DNA from 3 places in the Klebsiella sp. GFKo11 genome. Region 2 is predicted to be linked to each of the others. Evidence: predicted binding sites of a transcription regulator. Region 2 holds the regulator's gene; each other region holds the start of a gene.
The links. The regulator CRP, encoded in region 2, controls carbon source genes, mostly activating them, when cyclic AMP is high. The targets are predictions, from matches to a motif close to ATGTGANNNNNNTCACAT.
Positions count from the first base shown of each region.

Region 1: the regulator CRP is predicted to act here: its motif matches at 2,132-2,149, upstream of ldtB (L,D-transpeptidase).
Region 3: the regulator CRP is predicted to act here: its motif matches at 2,465-2,482, upstream of AC07P6_RS05350 (acetyl-CoA C-acetyltransferase).

Region 1 covers NZ_CM151369.1:4,275,986-4,281,405, forward strand. The annotation lists gene AC07P6_RS20735 (ABC-F family ATPase) at 1-1,090, opposite strand, end outside; gene AC07P6_RS20740 (tyrosine-protein phosphatase) at 1,270-2,052, shown strand; gene ldtB (L,D-transpeptidase) at 2,257-3,171, shown strand; gene AC07P6_RS20750 (GntR family transcriptional regulator) at 3,218-3,934, opposite strand; gene AC07P6_RS20755 (glycoside hydrolase family 1 protein) at 4,005-5,381, opposite strand.
Region 2 covers NZ_CM151369.1:522,158-527,577, forward strand. The annotation lists gene argD (bifunctional acetylornithine/succinyldiaminopimelate transaminase) at 1-923, shown strand, start outside; gene AC07P6_RS02375 (YccS/YhfK family putative transporter) at 913-2,991, opposite strand; gene crp (cAMP-activated global transcriptional regulator CRP) at 3,043-3,675, opposite strand; gene AC07P6_RS02385 (OsmC family protein) at 3,980-4,384, shown strand; gene AC07P6_RS02390 (phosphoribulokinase) at 4,440-5,309, opposite strand; gene AC07P6_RS02395 (YheU family protein) at 5,346-5,420, opposite strand, start outside.
Region 3 covers NZ_CM151369.1:1,108,058-1,113,477, forward strand. The annotation lists gene AC07P6_RS05335 (amino acid permease) at 1-722, opposite strand, end outside; gene AC07P6_RS05340 (multidrug/biocide efflux PACE transporter) at 860-1,321, opposite strand; gene AC07P6_RS05345 (LysR family transcriptional regulator) at 1,418-2,290, shown strand; gene AC07P6_RS05350 (acetyl-CoA C-acetyltransferase) at 2,567-3,742, shown strand; gene AC07P6_RS05355 (oligogalacturonate-specific porin KdgM family protein) at 4,111-4,806, shown strand; gene AC07P6_RS05360 (oligogalacturonate lyase family protein) at 5,072-5,420, opposite strand, start outside.

The DNA of each region.
Region 1 (5,420 bases), 2.7 Mb from region 2:
TTTTCAGCATGGTAGATTTACCCACGCCGTTGGCGCCAAGAATGGCAATCTTCTCGCCCACTTCCAGCAGCAGATTGAATTTTTTAAACAGCGGGTTGTTATCAAAACCTTTCGCCAGCTCTTCGACTGCCAGCGCATTACGGAACAGTTTCTTGTCCTGCTCAAAGCGAATGAACGGGTTCTGACGGCTGGAGGCTTTCACTTCATCAAGCTTGATTTTATCAATCTGACGGGCGCGAGAAGTCGCCTGGCGTGATTTAGAAGCGTTGGCGCTAAAGCGGCTGACGAAGGATTGCAGATCGGCAATCTGCGCTTTTTTCTTAGCGTTATCAGACAACAGACGCTCGCGAGCCTGAGTAGCGGCAGTCATGTATTCATCATAGTTACCGGCGTACACGCGCAGCTCGCCGTAGTCGAGATCCGCCATGTGGGTACAAACCATGTTGAGGAAGTGACGGTCGTGCGAAATGATGATCATGGTGCTGTCGCGCTCGTTCAGCGTCTGCTCCAGCCAGCGAATAGTGTCGATGTCGAGGTTGTTCGTCGGTTCATCGAGCAGCAGGATGTCCGGATTAGAGAACAGCGCCTGAGCCAGCAGCACACGCAGTTTCCAGCCGGGAGCAACTTCGCTCATCGGACCGTAATGCTGTTCCACCGGAATGCCGACGCCCAGCAGCAGCTCACCGGCGCGCGCTTCGGCAGAATAGCCGTCCATCTCGCCGTACAGCACTTCGAGGTCAGCCACTTTGTAGCCGTCCTCTTCGCTCATCTCCGCCAGAGCGTAGATACGATCGCGCTCCTGCTTCACTTCCCACAGCTCGCCGTGGCCCATGATAACCGTATCCAGCACGCTGAACTCTTCAAACGCGAACTGATCCTGACGCAGTTTACCGATACGTTCGTTTGGATCGAGGGAGACGTTGCCAAGCGTCGGTTCCAGATCGCCGCCGAGGATCTTCATAAAGGTCGATTTACCGCTACCGTTGGCGCCAATCAGGCCGTAACGGTTGCCGCCGCCAAATTTGACGGAAATGTTTTCGAACAGCGGCTTACTGCCGAACTGCATGGTGACGTTGCTGGATACTAGCACGGGGTTATCCTGAAAATAGAGAATGAGAAGTGTGATGAACCAGACATTATGCCAGCAAATGCTTCACTTTTCACGGGTCGTAATAAAATCGTAGCGGACGCTTGTGTTAGGGTCATTGTCATATTGCGCGGTTACACTGCTTGATGCGTAATTTTTCTCCATAAATTCGGAAGGAACCTATGACCACTCTCTCCCGCCATCCGGCTTTCTTATCGCTACAGGGCGGTATCAACTTTCGTGACCTGGGCGGTCAGCGTACCGCCGACGGTCGCCGCGTGCGTTCAGGTAAACTGCTGCGCTCGGGCTCGTTGCATATGATGACCCACGATGACTTAAGTCATCTGGATACTATTCCTCTTAGCCGGGTAATTGACTATCGCGACCCGGCTGAAGTGAATCGTAGCCCCGATAAGCTGAACGAACTGGCGCACTATCTCAACGCTCCCGCCAACCCGCACGTTCGCGACGTCAATGCGAAAGTGACAGAGCTGAATGCCTCGACGCTGAATGCCCTGAACGGCGAGCAGTTTATGATCGAACTTTATCGCCAGCTTCCGTTTAATAACGCCGCCTATCGCCAGCTCACCGGATGGCTGATGGAGCCTTTCGATGGCGCGCTGCTGCAGCACTGCGCGGTGGGTAAAGACCGTACCGGCGTTGGATGCGCCCTGACGCTGCTGGCCCTCGGCTGTGATATCCATACGGTGATGGAAGAGTACCTGCTCACCCACGGCATGCTGACCCAGGTCGAAGATTTTATGCTTGAATCGCTCGGCGATGAGCTGACCACTCGCGGGCGGCAAAATCTGGCCGAAATGATGACGGTGCAGGAGTCATATCTCGCCGCCGCGCTCGGCGCAATTAATGAGCGATATGCCAGCGTTGATAGCTGGCTGGAAAAGGAGTATCAGCTCACGCCGCAGGCGCGAGAAGCGCTTCAATCAAGACTTCTGGAGGGGTAGTCCCCTCCGGCCTGGATGCCACAAATTGCGACAACAACCAACGCCCGCAGGCTACACTCAAAACAGCACGGGGAAAAAAATGTGATTTCGTACACATCTCATTTACCTGTTTGCCGGAATGCACATATAATGCGCTCCCATCGACTCCCTGTTTAATCTGACAAAGGCCTGTGTGGCATTGTTTTCGCCAACGACATAAAGAATATGAAATTATCGACTCTCTTCGCGGCAGCCTTCGCCATCGTGGGCTTTTGCAACACAGCTTCTGCTGTAACCTATCCACTGCCTACCGATGGCAGCCGTCTGATTGGCCAAAACCAGGTCATCACCATCCCGGAAGGCAACAAGCAGCCGCTGGAATACTTTGCCGCCGAATATCAGATGGGCTTATCCAACATGTTGGAAGCCAACCCTGGCGTGGACACCTTCCTGCCAAAGGGCGGTACCGTACTGAATATCCCGCAGCAGCTGATTTTGCCGGACACCGTGCATGAAGGTATCGTTATCAACAGCGCGGAAATGCGCCTGTACTACTATCCGAAAGGCACCAACACTGTGATCGTGCTGCCTATCGGTATCGGTCAGTTGGGTAAAGATACGCCGATCAACTGGGTGACTAAAGTTGAGCGTAAAAAAGCGGGCCCGACCTGGACCCCAACCGCCAAAATGCACGCTGAATATATTGCCGCAGGTGAACCGCTGCCAGCCGTTGTCCCGGCAGGTCCGGATAACCCGATGGGCCTGTACGCGCTGTATATCGGCCGTCTGTACGCCATCCACGGTACTAACGCCAACTTCGGTATCGGTCTGCGCGTGAGCCACGGCTGCGTGCGTCTGCGTAACGAAGATATCAAATTCCTGTTTGACAACGTGCCGGTCGGCACCCGCGTTGAGTTTATCGATGAGCCGGTAAAAGCCACCACCGAGCCTGACGGCAGCCGCTTCATTGAAGTTCACAACCCGCTGTCCACCACAGAAGCACAGTTCCAGGACGGTGAAATCGTGCCGATTAACCTGACCAAGTCAGTGCAGGCCATTACTGGACAGACGGATGTTGATCAGAGCGTGGTTGATCAGGCCATTCAGAACCGTTCCGGTATGCCGGTGCGCCTGAACTAAGCTGATAAGAAAAAACAGAAAGGCGGGCCTGGTGCCCGCCATTTTTTTATCCGTTATTGACCAGAATAATGCCGCCATGATCGTAGCGGTAGTGGCAATGGGCATACTCCAGCGGAGTCCCATCCTCCAGATAGATAACCTGCTCAACCTCTAAGACCGGATCGCTCACCTCGCAGTTGAGATGCTCCTTATCCAGATCTTGCGGTTTTATCGCCCGCACTACGCGATACGACCCCATCATTTTTAGCCCCAGCGCCTCCTGCACGTAGCGAAACACCGAGCTTTCCAGATGACTTTTATTCAGGCCGGGCACCAGCGCAACGGGCATCACGGTCAAATCCAGCGATACGGGTTCGTCGTTGAGCAGGCGCAGACGAACGAAATCATAGACCGGGGCGTCGGCGTCGATCAGCAGCGACGTTTGCTCTTTCTCGCTGGGAAAACGCAGCTCAAAGCGAATCACCCGGCTGGTCACTTCCCCTAAATGTTCCCAGGTTTTCGTCGCGCCAAAATAGTCGCTGCCTGGCAGCTCCCATTGCGAAAGCTGGAGAAAATTCTTGCGCACAAAGGTGCCCTGCCCCTTACGGGTGTAGATAAGTCCTTCGACGATAAGCTGACGCATCGCCTGCTGGATGGTCATCCTGCTGGTGCTGAATTCCGCCGCTAACGCGAACTGGTCGGGTAATGGCGCGCTGGCCGGATACTGCTGGCTGATGATGCGCTTTTTAATTTCCCGCGCGATATTCAGATATTTGGCCGTCATTGCCCGATCCTTTTGCTTTGCTGATGGTGGCTGGCGGGCAGAATACACTATCTGCCCGCCTGACGCGCCGTTACATCTCTTCGCCGTTGCTGTGAATAGCCCGCTTCAGCCAGGCATAGCTTTTCTTCGGCACGCGTTTGAGGTCTTTCAGATCGTGGTTTTCACGATTCACGTAAACAACCCCGTAGCGTTTACGCATATCGCCCTGTGAGCTGAGAATGTCGATCAATCCCCAGCCCAGGTAGCCAATCACCTGCGCGCCATCCTCAAACATCGCTTCTTTCATGGCGTTGATATGATCGCGATGATAGGCAATGCGATAATCGTCAGCCACTTCGTTTTCGCCATCCCAGGATTCAATCACCCCAATACCATTTTCAATCGGGAACACCGGCAGCCGCCAGTCGTTGTAGTAGCGGGTGATGATCATGCGAAAGCCCACAGGGTCAATCTGCCAGTTCCACTCGGTGGCCTGCAGATATTCATTCTTTTTATCACCAAACTGCATGTAGTTGTTCACCGGGGTGCCCGGCGGAATCGCATCGCTGTCGAGGGCTTTACTGGCATAGTAGCTAAAGGCCAGATAGTCGATTTTTACCGTCGCCATCAGCGCCAGATCGTCCGGCAGATAAATATCGTCGAAGCCTTCGCGGGCCACGACATGCATCACTTCCGGGCTGTAGCCCTCCCCGGCGTATGCGCGCAGCAGGTTCTGGTTTAGGAACTCATCAAGCTGCTGGGCGCAGAGCATATCGCGCGGTTTGCAGGTCGCCGGATAAACCAGCGCGTGGGCCAGCATACCGCCCATCAGGCACTGCGGTTTGCTCTGGTGCAGATACTGCGTCAGATGGACGTGGGCCATCATCACATGGTGCTGAATCTGATAGAGCTCGCGCAGGGTTTTCTCTCCGCGCATATAGCCTGAAATCTGAAACGCGTCCGGCATATGGTAGAGATTCTGTTCATTAAAGGTCAGCCACCACTTCACCTTATCGCCAAAGCAGTCGATCATCTTCTGCCCGTAGCGGATAAAAGCCTCCATTACGCGGCGGTCGGTGAAACCGTTGTAGCGCTCCGCCAGCGACAGCGGCATATCGAAGTGATAGAGACAGATCATCGGCTCGATGCCGCGGGCGATCAGCTCATCAATAAACTGGTGATAGAAGTCGATACCCTCTTCGTTGAATTCGCCATCGCCTTGCGGGCATACGCGGCTCCAGGCAATCTGGAAGCGGTAGCAGTTCATCCCCAAATCTTTCATGAGGTCAAAATCTTCCCGGTAGCGGTGGTAGGAGTCGGTGGCGATCTTCCAGTCGGAAGCAAATTCCGCAGGCTGACGGATATCGTAGACCGACATCCCCTTACCACCTTCATTCCACGCCCCTTCGGTTTGCATACTGGAGACCGAGTTACCCCATAGAAAATCTGCCGGTAGTGTTTTATTCATGATTCGCACCTTATGACTAGTCATATTAATTTCATGACT
Region 2 (5,420 bases):
ATCGCGTGGTGTTTATGAATTCCGGGACGGAAGCTAACGAAACCGCGTTCAAGCTGGCGCGTCATTACACCGTGACTCGCCATAGCCCGTATAAAACCAAAATCATCGCCTTCCACAATGCGTTCCATGGTCGTTCGCTGTTCACCGTCTCCGTAGGCGGTCAGCCGAAATACTCCGATGGCTTTGGCCCGAAACCGGCTGATATCGTTCACGTGCCGTTTAACGATTTACACGCGGTAAAAGCCGTCATGGACGATCATACCTGCGCGGTAGTGGTAGAACCGATTCAGGGCGAGGGGGGCGTGACTGCGGCGACGCCTGAATTCCTGCAAGGGTTGCGTGAACTGTGCGATCAGCACCAGGCACTGTTAGTGTTTGATGAAGTGCAGTGCGGTATGGGGCGTACGGGCTCGCTGTTCGCTTATATGCACTACGGCGTGACGCCGGATATTCTGACCAGCGCTAAGGCGCTTGGCGGTGGCTTCCCGATTAGCGCGATGCTAACCACTCATGAAATCGCCAGTGCTTTCCATGCCGGATCTCATGGTTCAACCTACGGCGGGAATCCGCTGGCCTGCGCAGTGGGCGGGGCGGCGTTCGATCTGATTAACACGCCAGAAGTATTGGATGGTGTGAGTGCGAAGCGTGAGCTGTTTGTTAAACATCTCCAGCAGATTGACGCGCAGTTCGATTTGTTTAGCGATATCCGCGGAATGGGGTTGCTAATCGGTGCTGAGCTTAAGCCGCAGCATCAGGGCCGGGCGCGCGACTTCCTTTATGCTGCCGCAGACGCTGGCGTGATGGTGCTTAACGCCGGGCCTGACGTCATGCGCTTTGTGCCGTCGCTGGTGATTGACGATAGCGATATTGCCGAAGGAATGGCGCGCTTTGCCCAGGCAGTTGAGCGTGTGCTTAGCGCTTAGTGGTGCGTAGCCAGATGCCATGATGCGGACGCTGACGCCATGCTACCGACGAAATGGTGTGCATGGTGTTCAGGTGACCCAGAATGCGCTGCAGATGCTGTTCCATGGTACTGAGCGGGCCGCGAGGGACTTCCGCATCCTGGGCCTCCATAATATTCACATCTCCAGCGCTCCCCGGTCCATCTGAATCCAGCCGTTGCTGACAGCGCTGTAGCGCAATCTCACAGGACTCCAGATAACGCTGAGCTAGATCCGGCGTCAGCATATTGTGCTCGCGCGCCAGGGTGGTCATCGCATTGATGTGCTCAACAATGAACTGGCTATGGGTTACCCACAGCTTCATATCTTCCAGATAGTGCGAATTAAAGCCCGGTTCCTGCATCGCCTGATTGAGTGAGTTAAACAGCGCATTGTGCGCCTGATTAACGCGCATTCGCTGATAGGCCAGCGCCGGAGCCTGATGATCGTCGCTAAGAATGAGCCGGATCGCTTCCTGATCGGCTTCCAGCGCGTCGTGGGCATTTTTGCGTAGCAGACCGCTTTGCCACTGCGGCCATAGCCAAACCATCCCACCAAAAGCGATCAGACAGCCAATAAGCGTGTCGATTAATCTGGCGATGATAAACTGCTCACCGTTTAGCGTGAGTAATTGCAGGGTATAAACCGCCGTGACGGTAAAACCAACCATTGCCCAGCCGTAGTTCTTACGAATAATCAGGTAGCTTAGCAGCGTGATGAAGAGCATGGCGGTCAGCGTATAGCCTTCAGGCACGTGGAAGTGTAGCGTCAGTCCGGCGATCACCAGTCCGGCAATCGTTCCAGCCGCCCGGTGAACAATGCGCACCCGCGTCGCGCCGTAGCCGTTTTGCGTCACGAACAGCACAGTCATCAGGATCCAGTAGGGTTTCGGCAGATGCAGTGCGCTGCCCATCAGGCTGGCGGCGCTCAGCATTACGCTGATGCGCGCGGCGTTGCGTAACGCCGGAGATTTAAACGACAGGTAGCTTTTTAGCGCTGGCAGCAGGGGTAAACGTCGAGTTTTATCCGCCATCAAGTTGCGCGTGTACAGAGGACGCTGGGTACGCAAAACCCGGGCGATACGGCTGAAGTGCCAGGCGCAGAACTGGCCGACCGGGTTATCCGGATGTTGCCAGGCAATTTTTTCCAGCGCGCCGATCTGTTTATCCATCTGAAAGCGCTGTGGGTAACGATGGTAGAGAAGATCGTCCGCCAACTCACGCAGGCGGGCGGCAACGGTTTGCGCATTCCAGCGAATCACTGCTTCTGCGTGACTGCGTTCCACCAGTTTCTGCACTTCTTCCGGCTGATGCAGGCTAACGGAGATATGTTCCTGTAAATCCAACCCCACCTGAAAAGCGCGCAACAGACGTTTGTGGTCGTTGCGTTGATTGGCCGCCAGCATATGCATCTGCTGGTAACACTGGGTAATCAGATCAACCACTTTCTGCTGGCGGTTAAGTAGCGGCGGCAGCGAGGTGGCCGGGTCCGTATGCTGGGTCAGCAGGCTGTATTTGGCCTCGCAATAGTTAGCCAGTTCGCGGTAGAGCAGGCTCAGTGACTCGCGCAGCGGTTGTTCGCGCCATAGCCAAAACCAGAACCAGTTAAAGACGCCATACCATAAGGTGCCGAGCGCGTAGATTAGCAGTGGCTCCCACACCGGCATGTTACCCGCAAGGCTGAGGGTAAAAATGGCGGCAATAAGTGAAGCAGGCAGTAGTCGCGCGTGCAGTGAACTGATTTCGGCAGTCACCCCAAGGATTAGCGCCAGACCAGTGAGAATCAGTGGTAGAGGGATCTCGCGTTGCAGCAGGAGCTGGACAATCAGGCTACAGCCAGCAAACAGGCAGCCGCCAATAATCAGGCGTTTAAAGAAGCGCTTATGTGGTGTGTCCAGACCGGCAATGTTGCAACAGGCTGGTACCAGGGAAAACAGTAAGCCCTGCTGTAAATGTCCGAGAAGAAGTCCGATTGCGACCGGCAGACACAACACCAGCGTTTGCCGCAGTGCGTAGTTGACTTCCGGGTGGTAAATCAGCCTGCGCCACATGAGGGGGAAACAAAAACGGCGTATTGCATAGCAATACGCCGTTTTGCCGACTTAACGGGTACCGTAGACGACGATAGTTTTACCGTGCGCGGAGATCAGGTTTTGATCTTCCAGCATTTTCAGGATACGGCCAACGGTTTCGCGGGAGCATCCAACGATCTGACCGATTTCCTGACGGGTAATTTTAATTTGCATACCGTCCGGGTGGGTCATCGCATCAGGCTGTTTTGCCAGGTTCAGCAACGTCTGGGCGATACGACCCGTCACGTCGAGGAAGGCGAGGTTACCGACTTTCTCTGACGTAACCTGCAGGCGACGTGCCATTTGCGAAGAGAGACGCATCAGGATGTCCGGGTTAACCTGGATCAACTGACGGAATTTTTTGTAGGAGATTTCGGCCACTTCACATGCGGTTTTCGCACGTACCCATGCACTACGTTCCTGACCTTCTTCAAACAGGCCTAATTCACCGATGAAATCGCCCTGGTTGAGGTAAGAGAGGATCATCTCTTTACCTTCTTCATCCTTGATGAGTACAGCCACGGAGCCTTTAACGATGTAGTACAACGTTTCTGCTTTCTCACCCTGGTGGATCAGCGTGCTCTTTGAGGGGTACTTATGAATGTGGCAATGAGACAAGAACCATTCAAGGGTAGGGTCTGTTTGCGGTTTGCCAAGCACCATGCGCGGTTATCCTCTGTTATAAGCTATCTCCAGATGCCGACACTACACGGCATCCGGGCATGCAATCGTATTAAATCCCTATACCTGGGAATCTGGCTGAAAATTTCCTGCAGCCTGTAATGTGAACTCCTCAGCATACATGCAGTGCATCAATGTATTACTGTAGCATCCCGATTGTTTTAGCATAGCTTTCGCCGCGTGTCTCCTGGTGTCTCGCTTCAGCATGACCTAGGTCGCCTTCCGTTGCGAGAATTGTTATGTGCGCGTAATCTGTCAGGAAAATTACAGCCCTGGAGTTAAATTTATGCAAGCGCGAGTGAAATGGGTTGAAGGGTTAACCTTCATTGGTGAGTCGGCTTCTGGTCACCAGATTCTGATGGACGGTAATTCCGGGGATAAAGCGCCTAGCCCGATGGAAATGGTGTTGATGGCGGCGGGCGGATGTAGCGCAATTGACGTGGTTTCTATCCTGCAGAAGGGACGCCATAACGTCACTAACTGCGAAGTTAAGCTGACTTCTGAGCGTCGCGAGGAAGCACCGCGTCTGTTTACCCATATCAATCTGCATTTTATCGTGACCGGTAAAGAGCTGAAAGATGCTGCCGTTTCTCGCGCAGTTGACCTATCGGCGGAAAAATATTGCTCGGTGGCGCTGATGCTGGAGAAAGCGGTAAACATAACTCACTCTTATGAAGTGATCGAGGGATAAGCCGAACGGCGCGAACTCGTCGCCCCGGCATGCGCTGCGCTACCGGGGTTTTTTGTTAATTGATTTTCCTGCCTTCCATTAGCCGCTCGACCAATGGCGCCATGATGAGCTCCATGGCCAGCCCCATTTTCCCTCCCGGCACCACTAGCGTGTTCATATGCGAGATAAACGAGCCCTGAAGCATCGCCAGTAGCCAGGGGAAATCGATATTCTGTAAGTTGCGGAAATGGATAACGACAAAGCTTTCATCAAGCGATGGGATTGCTTTGGCTGCAAATGGATTGGACGTATCCACCGTAGGTACGCGCTGGAAGTTGAGGTGAGTGCGTGAAAACTGCGGGGTGATGAAGTTGATGTAATCTTCCATCGAGCGAACGACGGAATCCATCACCGCTTCACGAGAGTGGCCGCGTTCGCTGGTATCGCGGATAAGCTTCTGGATCCACTCCAGGTTAACGATCGGCACAACCCCAACCAACAGATCAACATGGTCAGCGACGTTGTGCTGGGGCGTGACAACTCCGCCGTGCAGGCCTTCATAAAACAGCACGTCAGTGGGTTCAGGCAGCGACTGCCAGGGAGTGAAGGTGCCAGGAACCTGATTCCACGGCACGGCTTCATCATAGGTGTGTAAATACTTGCGTGACTGACCTGTACCGTTCAGCCCGTATTCTCTGAAAGTCTGCTCCAGCAGGCCGAAATCGTTAGCCTCGGGACCGAAGTAGCTGATGTGTTTGCCCTGATCTCGCGCTTTGCGGATCGCCATGTCCATTTCCGGGCGGGTGTAGCGGTGAAAGCTATCGCCTTCCACTTCGGCGGCGTGGAGATTTAGCTGGGCGAAGATTTTGCGAAAGGCAAGGCTGGTGGTCGTGGTTCCCGCGCCGCTAGAGCCCGTGACGGCAATCACCGGATGTTTGGCAGACATAACAACTCCCAGGGTAAACGATAGTGTGATGCCGCCTTAGCCGTGAAACTGCTTGCGGGGCATAATATTGACCGTCTCGTGCAGCTCTGACCACACCAGCGCGGCTTCTCC
Region 3 (5,420 bases), 590 kb from region 2:
ATGAGGGTGTAGGCCACCTTCATGATTTTTTTGCATTTACCCATGGCCTGCTCGCCATATTTCTCCTGCTGGTCGATAGCAAAAGTCGAAATAATTGGCGTATGGCTAAAAGCGAAAACCATCACGGGAATGGAGATCCAGATTTGGTGGAACGTGTGCGAGGTCAGTTGCATTTGACTGGTCAGATACTCCGGCTGCCAGCTGCCAATCAGATAGATGGAGAGGAACAGGAAGCAGGCGATCAGCGGGAACACTAAAAAACCCATCACTTTGATAGTGATATGGCGGCCCATCAAAAAGATCAGATTGAGCACCAGCACCACGCTCAGGCTGAGCAGCGCGCGCACGCCTGGCGTAATGGGCACATGCCTGGCTAACTGCTCGGCCAGCGAGTTAGTGATGGCGACGGCATAGATCAGGATGACCACGAAAAAGGCGAGGAAATAGAGCCCGGTAATCAGGTTACCGATCTTTTTTCCGTAATAGTGATTAACGGCCCCGGTAATGCCAGCGCCTGGCGCGATTTTGGCGGAGAGAATGAACTGGCTCAGAGCTTTATGCGGCCAGTAAGTTAGCGGCCAGGCGACCAGTGCGGTGATGAACAGAACGATAGCGCCAGCGGATCCCAGTTGGATCGGCAAGAATAACGTGCCAGCGCCTACAGCAGTGCCATATAAGGCAAAACTCCAAAGAGTTTCTTCTTTAGACCAAATTTTAGACATTATGCGACTTTATCAACCAGAAAACGAACAAAAAGGAGTGCAATTTATCACATTTATGATTCGTCTGCGGCGATAGTTTCTGGTGGATAAATGAAGCGGCGGATCGTCGGTTAAGGTACCGGCGATCCGCCAAAAGGTTAGCTACGGGCGATAATGCGTTGCTGGCGATGCTTGAAGACGCGCTCGCGCAGCGTATCCCAGGCCCAGTTAAACGCCATGGTGTAGGGCAGGAAGAACAGCATAAAGCCGATTTCCAGCATAAATGCCTGCAACAGCGAGACGCCGAGCACCAGCGCGACGAGGGTTACACCGATGATGATAAAACCCGACTCAAAGCCGATAGCGTGTAGTGCACGGACGCGCAGGTTACGCACCACGCGCGACACCGGCCACAGGCGGTCGAAAATGGCGTTATAGATGATGTTCCAGATCATCGCGACGGTCGCCAGCAGAATACTCAGTCCGCCCATCTCAACGACCGAACGCTGCATCAGCCATGCGGCAGTAGGGGCGAGAATCAGGGTCGCGAGACCTTCAAAGCTGATCGCGTGGATGACGCGTTCCGTCAGCGTTTTACGCTGTACGTTATGTTGTTGCATGGCTTGTTACCTCTGGCCTTAATAAGAATTTACCCGGCATTTTATGGAAAAATATGATAAACAAAAGATAGTATCCATCGATAAAGTAGATAGTTCATGCGCTATTCTCCCGAAGCCTTAACCGCTTTTGTCGAAACCGTCGCCTGCGGTTCGTTTTCTGCTGCGGCGCGGCGGCTGCGGAAAAGTCAGTCCACCATCAGTACGGCGATTGCCAACCTGGAAGCCGATCTTGGCGTGACGCTCTTCGATCGCAGCTCCCGGCAACCGACGCTCACGCCGCAGGGTGAACAGGTACTGAGCTATGTCAAAGCCATTCTGGCGGCCAGCGACAGGCTGGATGAGCTGGCGATTTCGCTCTCCGGTAAAACGGAGGCACGGCTGACTTTTGTGCTTTCCGATACGCTGCATCCCGATGTGCTTGAAGATCTGCTGGCGCAGTTTGACCGCCGTTTTCCACATACCGAATTTGAGTGCCTGATTGGTGAAGATGAGGATGTTGTCGACCTGCTGCAAAAAGAGCGGGCGCAGGTGGGACTGATTGAGGCCAGGGATAGCTATCCGACGGAGATCGGCAGTATCCGCCTGCCGATGCGAACCGAAATGGCTATTTATGTCGCTCCCGATCACGCGCTGGCGGCCCGGGGCAGAGTGAGCTGGGATGAACTGCATAGCTGGCGGGAGCTGCGCTTAAGTACCTATCTGGAAAGTACTCCGGAACCGGCGCGGGGGCAGGTCTGGTCGGCCCCGAACTATCTGCTGCTGTTCAGCATGGCGGCGCAGGGGCTGGGATGGTGCATTTTGCCCTGTGCGCTGGTGGAGGAGTTTGCCGGCAGCGGCACCCTGGTGACGCTGGACGTTGCCGGCTGGCCGCGAGCGATTTCTATTGATTTACTGTGGAACAAGAAAGCGCCGCCGGGAGAAGCGGGAAGCTGGCTGCGTCAGCATCTGCAGGGGCACGGGAGCGAATAGAAAGCCTCCTTCGTAATTGCCCGGTGGCGGATTGACGTATTGTCGGTCGGGTAGGAAGCTGGGCTGGGTTTTCGTAGGTCAGGTAAGGCGCTAGCCGCCACCTGACAGAAAAGCGGGCACGATGCGTAAAACAGGTTTGTCAGCGACCCCTGGCGCTAAAATCGCCCATGATCTTTGTGATTCTCCTCACTTTTTTTAAACAATTACGAAATTTTTTGATAACAATTCACTACTATGATGCTGTTTCTTTGCGCAGGGGCGGAGCAGAGGTAGAGGATGAAAGATGTCGTAATCGTCGGCGCGTTGCGAACGCCAATAGGCTGTTTTCAGGGCACATTATCGCGCCACTCGGCGGTGGAACTGGGCAGCGTGGTGGTGAAAGCGTTAGTCGAGCGCAGCGGTGTCGATCCCCAAAGTATTGATGAGGTGATCCTCGGTCAGGTCCTGACTGCGGGCACCGGGCAAAACCCGGCGCGTCAGTCGGCTATTCGCGGTGGGCTGCCGAATACCGTTTCTGCTATTACCATCAATGACGTCTGCGGCTCCGGACTGAAGGCGTTGCACCTCGCAACTCAGGCGATTCAGTGCGGTGAAGCGGATGTGGTGATTGCTGGCGGCCAGGAGAATATGAGCCGCGCCCCGCACGTATTGACCGACAGCCGGACCGGCGCGCAGTTAGGCAATAGCCAGCTTATTGACAGCTTGGTCCACGACGGCCTGTGGGATGCGTTTAACGATTATCATATGGGCGTCACGGCAGAGAATCTGGCGCGAGAGTACGGCATCAGCCGTGAGTTGCAGGATGCATGGGCGCTCAGCTCCCAGCATAAAGCGCGGCGGGCGATTGATTCTGGCCGCTTTCGTGATGAAATTGTGCCGATAGCGACCGAGCTCAACGGCACCCCGCGGCTGGTGGATACCGATGAACAGCCACGGGTTGATGCCAGCGCCGAAGGGCTGGCCAGCCTGCTCCCGACCTTCGATCGACTGGGATCGGTCACCGCAGGCAATGCGTCGAGTATTAATGATGGCGCGGCGGCGGTGATGATGATGAGCGAAGCCAAAGCCGAGGAGCTTGGGCTGCCGATTCTGGCGCGGATCCGCGCCTTTGCCAGCGTCGGCGTCGATCCGGCGCTGATGGGGATAGCTCCGGTACATGCGACCCGCCGCTGTCTGGAGCGTGCGGGCTGGAGGCTCGATGAGGTCGATCTTATCGAAGCCAATGAAGCTTTTGCCGCCCAGGCCATTTCGGTAGGTAGGGTGCTGGAGTGGGATGAACGACGGGTAAATGTGAACGGCGGCGCGATTGCTCTCGGCCACCCGATTGGCGCATCTGGTTGTCGCATCCTGGTTTCCCTGGTACACGAGATGATTAAACGCGATGCCCGCAAAGGGCTTGCCACGCTGTGTATTGGCGGCGGTCAGGGCGTAGCGTTGGCAGTTGAACGCTAATATACCCGTCATACTTCAAGTTGCTTATGTGTTGGCTACGTGCGCTCACCCCAGTCACATAGTTATCTATGCTCCTGGGGACTTACGCCCTTGCCGCCTTTAGGCAACTCGAATTATTTAGGGTATAAGCCCATTCTGATGTGATTTTTCTAAGCCTCCCTGCGGAGGCTTTTTTGTTTTTATTATCGAGCACTTTTCCCCGCAAATTCCCTCGTAACCCTCTATTTTGTTGAGCTCGGTCACGTCTTGCTGTGCCATCTTTTTTGAAACAAATAATTACGATCTCGATCACTAAAACATTATTACTTAAAAAATAAAATGCAGTTTCATAAAAAAGAAACGATATTTTAAATTATAAGGGGTACCTCATGTTTGCAAAATCTCTGGCCCTTGCTGCACTCTGTGGCATGTCTTTCGCGGCTTCAGCTGTCACCGTCGATTTACGTCATGAATTTATCGATGGGGGGAAGTCGGACAAGAGCAACGCTGACCGCGTTTCCGTCTCCCATCGTTTCGCTAATGGTTTTGGCTTCTCCGTCGAGGCGAAGTGGAAATCAGGTGGTGATAGCGCCAGCCAGCCTTATTCTGATGTCATTGGTAATGGTCATGAAGAGACTATTAGCTGGCAGTGGAAGGCGGATAAAAACTTCTCAGTAACGCCCGGGTTTGCGATTGAAAGTAACGATAGCCGCTCAATCTATAAACCGAACCTGCGCGTACAGTACAGCTTCGATAACGGCTTCTACGTTGCTGCCCGCTACCGTTATGACTACACCCGTTATCCGGCGAATGCAGGTAAAGACGATGATAAGGTAAACCGTGGCGATGCATGGGCCGGTTACGTCCTGGGCGACTGGCGCGCTGAGCTGAACTACGTTTATGCGCGCAGTACGGAAGGTGTGAAACGTAACGACAATAAACCGTACTCTCAGGAATACAACCTCAAGGTTGCCTATAAGCTGGATAAAAACTGGGCGCCGTACGGCGAACTCGGCAACGTCGGCGTCAACGACCGCAGCGACCGCCAGACCCGTTTCCGCGTCGGTGTTGCCTACTCGTTCTAAATTAAAAAAACCTCCTCATCGTTTTCCCCGGAGCAGTCAGCCGGGGTTTTCTGTTTGTATTAACCTATCTTCCCGGAGGCGGTACTGCGCATCTGTCCGGGCTACCCCATTGGCACATAATGTAGCCCGGACAGGCGCATTGCGCCGCCTCCGGGAAGACCGCGTCTGGAAGGACCCGGGGAAAACTCCGGACATAAAAAAGCCCTCCAAAAGGAGGGCAAGGCCAGTTACAGAAACACTAACTCAAACTAAACAGTGGCTAATTCTATGCTTTCAGCATCTCAGGCTGCGACGGTAGCTTCGCGATATAAACAGCAGGCTTGCCGTCTTTATCGGAACTAAACAGAATTGCGCTATCGTCCGGCGTAAAGGATGGATGCGGATGAGTAACCTGGCGGCTATTCGCCACCGTTGCCCAGGAGGTGTCGTGGCGTGCGACGCGGAAATATGCCTGCTTCGCGACATCAAACGCGTACAGATAGGGGTCGTTATCGATAGTGTAGCCGCTGGTATCTTTCACATCGACCGGCGTACCGGAACCATCGCCCACCAGCATCGTGCCATCGAAGTTACTCATCAGATGCGAACATGCTGGCATCTGCATCACCGCTTCA